DNA from 3 places in the Desulfosporomusa polytropa genome. Region 2 is predicted to be linked to each of the others. Evidence: riboswitches for the same ligand, from Rfam matches in the RefSeq annotation. Region 2 holds a riboswitch; each other region holds the start of a gene.
What was found. Region 2 has a riboswitch for thiamine pyrophosphate ahead of cytX (putative hydroxymethylpyrimidine transporter CytX). Riboswitches for the same ligand answer to the same signal wherever they lie in the genome.
Positions count from the first base shown of each region.

Region 1: linked by a shared signal. The riboswitch ahead of thiC (phosphomethylpyrimidine synthase ThiC) and the one ahead of cytX (putative hydroxymethylpyrimidine transporter CytX) in region 2 are both predicted to bind thiamine pyrophosphate.
Region 3: linked by a shared signal. The riboswitch ahead of thiC (phosphomethylpyrimidine synthase ThiC) and the one ahead of cytX (putative hydroxymethylpyrimidine transporter CytX) in region 2 are both predicted to bind thiamine pyrophosphate.

Region 1 is NZ_AP042400.1:103,027-105,299, reverse strand. It holds gene pyc (pyruvate carboxylase) at 1-1,286, shown strand, start outside; TPP riboswitch at 1,289-1,386, shown strand; gene thiC (phosphomethylpyrimidine synthase ThiC) at 1,455-2,273, shown strand, end outside.
Region 2 is NZ_AP042400.1:3,519,882-3,522,154, forward strand. It holds gene thiM (hydroxyethylthiazole kinase) at 1-48, opposite strand, end outside; gene cytX (putative hydroxymethylpyrimidine transporter CytX) at 12-1,241, opposite strand; TPP riboswitch at 1,305-1,412, opposite strand; gene ACZ449_RS18230 (autotransporter outer membrane beta-barrel domain-containing protein) at 1,521-2,273, opposite strand, start outside.
Region 3 is NZ_AP042400.1:117,155-119,427, reverse strand. It holds gene ACZ449_RS02140 (ATP-binding protein) at 1-858, opposite strand, end outside; TPP riboswitch at 1,090-1,186, shown strand; gene thiC (phosphomethylpyrimidine synthase ThiC) at 1,253-2,273, shown strand, end outside.

The DNA of each region.
Region 1 (2,273 bases), 2.2 Mb from region 2:
ATCAACTAGTTTCGTCCCTTAAAGAGGCTGTAGACCTTCCGATCCACCTGCATATGCATGACACCAGTGGTAATGGTATCTACGCCTACGCCCGGGCCATTGATGCTGGTGTAGATATAGTAGATACCGCAGTTTCCTCATTAGCCGGCATGTCATCCCAACCCAGCAGCAATACCTTATACTATGCCTTGCAGGGTCATGCCCGCCAACCTAAGGTAAATATTCACAACTTAAATAAATTGTCTCATTACTGGGAAGATGTTCGCGCCCATTATAAAGATTTTGAAAGCAGCCTCTTTTTCCCTAATCCCGAGGTTTATCAGCACGAAATGCCTGGCGGTCAATATAGCAACCTCAGACAGCAGGCCAAAGCACTCGGACTGGAAAATCAGTGGGACCGCATTAAGGAGGTTTATCGCCAAGTCAATGACCTGTTTGGCGATCTCATCAAAGTAACTCCTTCGTCCAAAATTGTTGGCGATATGGCGTTGTTCATGGTCGAAAATAACCTGACAGAAGACGATATTTATAAAACTGGGGCTAGTTTAGACTTCCCGAACTCTGTCGTGGAATTCTTTTCCGGGCAGATTGGCCAACCGTACCAGGGCTTCCCCCAAGAACTGCAGCGCATTATTTTAAAAGGTAAAGCAGCCTTAACCAAACGTCCTGGCGAACTGCTGGAGGCGACTAACTTTGACCAAATCCGTGAGATGCTGGCTGATGTTCTAGCTCGTCCGGTAACCGAAGGTGATGTGCTGGCTTACTCCCTTTACCCCAAAGTCTTCCTCGATTGGGTTAAGTTTGTTGCTGCCTATGGTGATGTGTCGATGTTAGACACCCCCACTTTTTTACATGGCTTAAACCCGAGGGAAGGAATCCAAGTCGATATTGAAGAAGGAAAAACACTTGTAGTTAAGTTTATCTCTGTTGAAGAACCACTTCCTGACGGCACTCGGATTGTTAACTTTGAGCTTAACGGTTTACCGCGTGAGGTTATCGTTAAAGATAATAGCATCAAGGCCATTACAATCGCGAGAGTGAAAGCAGACAAAGACAACCCCTGCCAGCTTGGCGCTTCTATGACAGGGAAAGTTATTAAAATCATGGTGGAAAAAGGAGTTCCAGTAAAAAAAGGCGAATACTTACTTGTTACTGAAGCCATGAAAATGGAAACGACGATCCAAGCTCCATTTGATGGTGTCGTAAAAGAGCTTTTTGTGAAACCTCATGATCCTGTAGAAACAGGCGATTTATTAATCGAACTCATGAAGATAACAGAAGCATAATTAGTTATAGCTAGGGGGGCCGCATGGCTGAGAGGATTTAATTCCGACCCTTGAACCTGATGTGGTTAATACCACCGTAGGAAAGCTTTATATCAATCTACAAGAAGCTTGCCCGCGTCTTCCCCTTTGCTATAGCTAAAAATACATTTATAGAGGAAGGGGAACACTATGTATACTACACAAATGGATGCCGCTAAAAGAGGGATTCTTACTGAACAAATGCGAATCGTAGCTCAGGAGGAAAGTATTGATATTGAGCTACTGCGCCAACTAATCGCCAGTGGCCGCGTTGCCATTCCTGCCAATAAGCAGCATACCAGTCTCAGCCCCAAAGGAGTCGGGGAAAAACTTCGAACCAAAATCAACGTCAACCTTGGCGTTTCCAAAGACTGCTGTGACCTTGAACTTGAACTAGAAAAAGTAAAAAAAGCCATCGACCTAAAAGCCGAAGCCATTATGGATTTGAGCTGTTATGGTAAAACCCAGGAATTTCGACGCAAGCTGATTGAAATGGCCCCGATCATGATTGGTACTGTACCTATGTATGATGCTATAGGAATGCTTGACAAGGATCTAAAAGACATCACTGTCGATGAATTTTTCTCAGTTGTTGAACGCCATGCCGAAGACGGTGTAGATTTTATGACCATCCATTGTGGCATGAACCGTCAGACAGCCGAACGGGTGAAAAAAAATAAGCGCCTCACCAACATTGTTTCCCGGGGAGGTTCGCTTCTTTTTGCCTGGATGGAACTAAATGACCAGGAAAACCCATTCTATGAGTATTACGACAGACTGCTGGACATCTGTGAAAAATATGATGTGACCATCAGCTTAGGCGATGCCTGCCGTCCAGGTTCGATCAATGACTCTACCGATGCTGCGCAAATCGAAGAACTCATTACCCTCGGCGAATTAACCAAACGCGCCTGGGCCAGAAATGTACAAATCATGATCGAAGGTCCCGGCCATATGGCAATTAATGAA
Region 2 (2,273 bases):
GTTTTTCAATTCTAAGAGGCTATCGGATATTTTTTGCAGTAGTTCCATTGTTTTGTAACCCCCCATATCACTTTATAGAGTAGCGCAGTAATCAGCATCACTGGTATAGTGGCGCCTAATACAAAGTCCATCTTAATAAACTGATAGTACATTCCTACCCCAAGTGCCCAAACAAGCAGCGCCCCCCAATTAATAAGCATTTTAGCTTGAACCTTGCGGTTTTTAACAATAAAATACTCTGTCAACAAAACAGCAAACAACGGAGCAAACACAGAGCCAATAATAATCAGGAAACTCTCATACTGCTCAATATTAAACCACAGAGCAGCCATTGTACCAATTACCGTCATAACCAAAGCTATCCGTTTCTCATTAAGTTTCGGGAAAATATTCGCAAAACTCACACCTGCTGAATAGGCATCCAAAAAAGTAGTTGTTACCGTTGCCAAAACTACAATTCCTAGTGCTGATAACCCTAGATTGGCGGCCAACATCATGGCTGAAGGTTCTGCATTGCCAGCAGCAATGGCAGCTCCCAGCCCAATAATATACATCCAGCAGCTGCCCGCAAAGTAACCTAAGCCACTCCCCCAAGCTGCGCTTTTTTTATTTTTGGCAAAACGTGTATAATCCGCAATCAAGGGCAGCCAAGAAAGCGGCATAATGACACTTAATTCTAAGGCTTGGCCGAAAGACATGCCACCGGCTGGCGGCGCGGATAATGCTGTGCTATCTTTAAATACAACAGTACTTAACACCAGGGTGATACCAAACAACAGGAATACAGCCAGCATATTGGCTTTTTTCAAGCCACCTTCCCGGCCAAGAACAATCCATAAGAGAACTAAGCCGCCAATGCCAATCGTCCATACGGAGAGCTGATCCATGCCCCAGAGCAGCTTGCTAATCTCGTTGGCTGAGCGGGCCGCCGCAATAATCATAACTGCCGTCCAACCTACCAATTGCAAAACATTTAACACAGAAAATAAGTAGGAACCATATTCACCAAAAGAAATTCGAGTAGATACCAGCGCCGGTATCCGTTCTTGTGTACCAATTATCCCACCCAACACTAAAATACCAGTACCGACCACATGGCCAATCACAATAGCTGCTACGCCACTCTTAAAACCAAGCGGAGCCAAAAGTCCGCCTGTTAAAATCTCAGCAATAGATACAGCAGCACCAAACCACAAAAACAAGTAATGGTTAAACCCTAATGTATGATTTTCATTCGACATTCAACATTCCACCCCTTTTTATAAAAAAATAAAAAGCACACCCATAAGGATGCGCTTAAAGTACAAAAAACGCTATACCATCCCTACGCTGGCATTACCCAGATCAGGTTAAAGGGTCATAGATTTTGATCTATATCTCAGCCGGCCTTTCCAGCCCCCCTTGAAACGTCGATATTCTTTTCAGGCTCATAGTAACATATCTCATCACTATTTTCAAGTAATTAATTTACAAATTATAGAAATGCCGTCCAACAACCGGGTGCGCGTTACTTTTTCTTCTTACCAATATCCCTTTAAGGACAGATTTCCCTGACAACCACGTTTATCGCCAAATAGTTTGCTGAATTGTCCTTCTACATATAAATTGTTGCTTAAACCAGCTTTCAACCCCAAGTTGATTTGATACATATTGCTTCCAAGTCTGTTTTGGCTTTGCTCACCCGAAATATCGGCTACATTATCGCCTTTAAACTCATGGATATAATTTACCCCGAGCGAAGTATTCATTACGTTTCCGTTACTTTGCATTACCACCTTGCGCAGTTGCAGACCTAGCCGCCCTTGTAAGGAGTCACCTTTTTTTAGAGACACATTTGCTCCCACATTATCGGTAAAGCCTCCCTGATGGATACCAATATATGATAATTGCATTTGTGGTTCCAGGACCAAACCGTGCTTCTGTTGAAAAGTCACACCATGTTCCAACGAAGTAACAAACAGCCGTCCCGAATACTGCTGTTTAAGACCATACCCATAATAACCTGGCACTTTATTGGTAAAATCCAAATTGCCAACTATTAAGGCGGCATTAAAATAACCGGAACGGTTGGCTTCCATTGGTGTCCTGATTACAGAATAGAGGCCACCATAATTTCCTGTTATTTCATTATTTACGTTACTTGCCGTATTCCTTTGATTAGTTTCTCCATGTCCAGCAATGAAACCCACATACACTTTATTCTTTTCCCCAACAGCAGCCCCTTTAACTAGTTTTTCCCATCCCAACTGCAGACCTTTCGTCTGCGCATGATA
Region 3 (2,273 bases), 2.2 Mb from region 2:
CGCATGGTTAGCAAAAGTCTCGAGCAGCTTTTGATCAATGGGCGTCATTTGCTGCATAGAACGAAAGCCGATAATCAATACTCCAATATCAAGTTCGTGCAAATAAAGTTTTATAAGCTTTACCTTAGATAAACTTTCTTTTTTTAAAACCGCCCTCATCTGCTCAGATATTACGTCTTTATATTCTATGTCCATCAGGCTTGTTGTACAAACTAACATCTCCGAAATAGCGGCAGCCGAGTGAATATCCTGCCAGCCAGTTGTAATTGACTCGCGCAAATTACTAGTCTCATCCAGCAGCAAAATACTGCCACAATCTGCATGAAATAAACGCAAGGCGCTTATCACTATAAAATTCAATACTTCATGTAGGTCAAGAGAAGAAGTAAGATAAACAGCTATTTCGTTAATGGTTCTTAACTGCTCGAACTGTTTGTAGACTGTTTCTTCGTACAATGTGAAAAAGTACTCTGATACATATACCCTTGCCCTATCTAATAGCGCATCAATCTCTCGCCGGTAGCGGTTGAGGCTGACCAAATCATCTTTTAGAAATTGAGACATAGCATCTTTGATCGATTTTTCGTATAGATCAAAAAGCAGCATGATGTCTGCCAACTTAACACCCTGTTCGAGCCGAAGCTTGCATATCCAGCTGATATAAACTTTTAATGGCGTAATGTTTCCATCTTTTACTGACTCTATGACGGCTTCAGTAAGTTGAATAATTTCTTTTGCCAGATCACCTCTTGGCATTTCGATATAGCAAATTGGTGCCCCTTCGATCTCCAATTCACAAATCGTGCCTGTATTTGTTTCCTGTTGGATAGCTTCAATTATTGAGGCTAGGTAATTCATCTAACCACCTTGCTTCATTTTTTTTTATTACTTTATTTTTTTATGTTATCGTTTAGTTGACTAAACAGTCTGCCAATATCTATTATATAACTAGGATACATTATTTTCCATGGTTTTTTCAGATTTATCAGAATCATTTTGCGGATGTACTAATAATGTCAGTCGAAATTATGCCAAAAAATGTATAATTATAACAAATCCAGAATTGAAAACCATGTTCAACCGCTTATTAGTTATAGCTAGGGGTGCCCAACGGCTGAGAGGATGAACTCCAACCCTCGAACCTGATGTGGTTAATACCACCGTAGGAAAGCATTCATACCAATTACATTGAAGCTTGCCTGCCCTCACCTCTGCCTATGGCTAAAATATAATTATGAGGAAGGGGAAACTAATTATGTATACCACACAAATGGATGCCGCTAAACAAGGCATCATCACTGAACAAATGCATATCGTCGCACGGGAGGAACGTCTTAATCCCGAACTACTACGCCAGTTAGTGGCAAACGGCAAGGTTGTTATCCCGGCCAACCGCCATCATACCAGCCTTATCCCTAAAGGAGTCGGTGAAAAACTTCGGACCAAAATTAATGTCAATTTGGGTGTTTCAAAAGACTGCTATGATCCAGAGCTTGAATTAGCAAAAGTCAATAAGGCAATTGAGCTCAAAGCCGAAGCCATTATGGATTTAAGCTGTTATGGTAAAACCCGGGAGTTTCGGCGCAAATTAATTGAATTGTCCTCTGTAATGATTGGCACTGTGCCAATGTATGACGCTGTTGGCATGCTTGATAAGGATTTAAAAGATATCACTGTTGATGAATTTTTTTCAGTTGTGGAAAGACATGCCGAAGATGGTGTGGATTTTATGACCATTCACTGTGGTATGAACCTGCAAACAGCCGAACGAGTGAAAAAAAATAAGCGGCTCACCAACATCGTTTCCCGCGGTGGTTCGCTGCTCTTTGCCTGGATGGAATTGAATAAGCAAGAAAATCCATTTTATGAATACTATGACAGACTGCTCGATATTTGCGAAAAGTATGATGTGACCATCAGCTTGGGAGACGCCTGCCGTCCCGGTTCCATTAATGACGCTACCGACCCAGCACAAATCGAAGAACTCATTACCATGGGCGAGTTGACTAAACGCGCCTGGGCAAGAAATGTGCAGGTTATGATCGAAGGTCCTGGTCATGTAGCTATTAATGAAATAGCTGCCAACATGTTGTTAGAAAAAAGGCTGTGCCATGGCGCACCATTTTATGTGCTTGGCCCACTTGTTACCGATGTCGCGCCCGGTTATGATCATATCACCAGCGCCATTGGCGGTGCTATTGCCGCAGCCAATGGTGCTGACTTCCTCTGTTATGTGACACCAGCTGAACACCTTCGTCTTCCTACTTTAGACG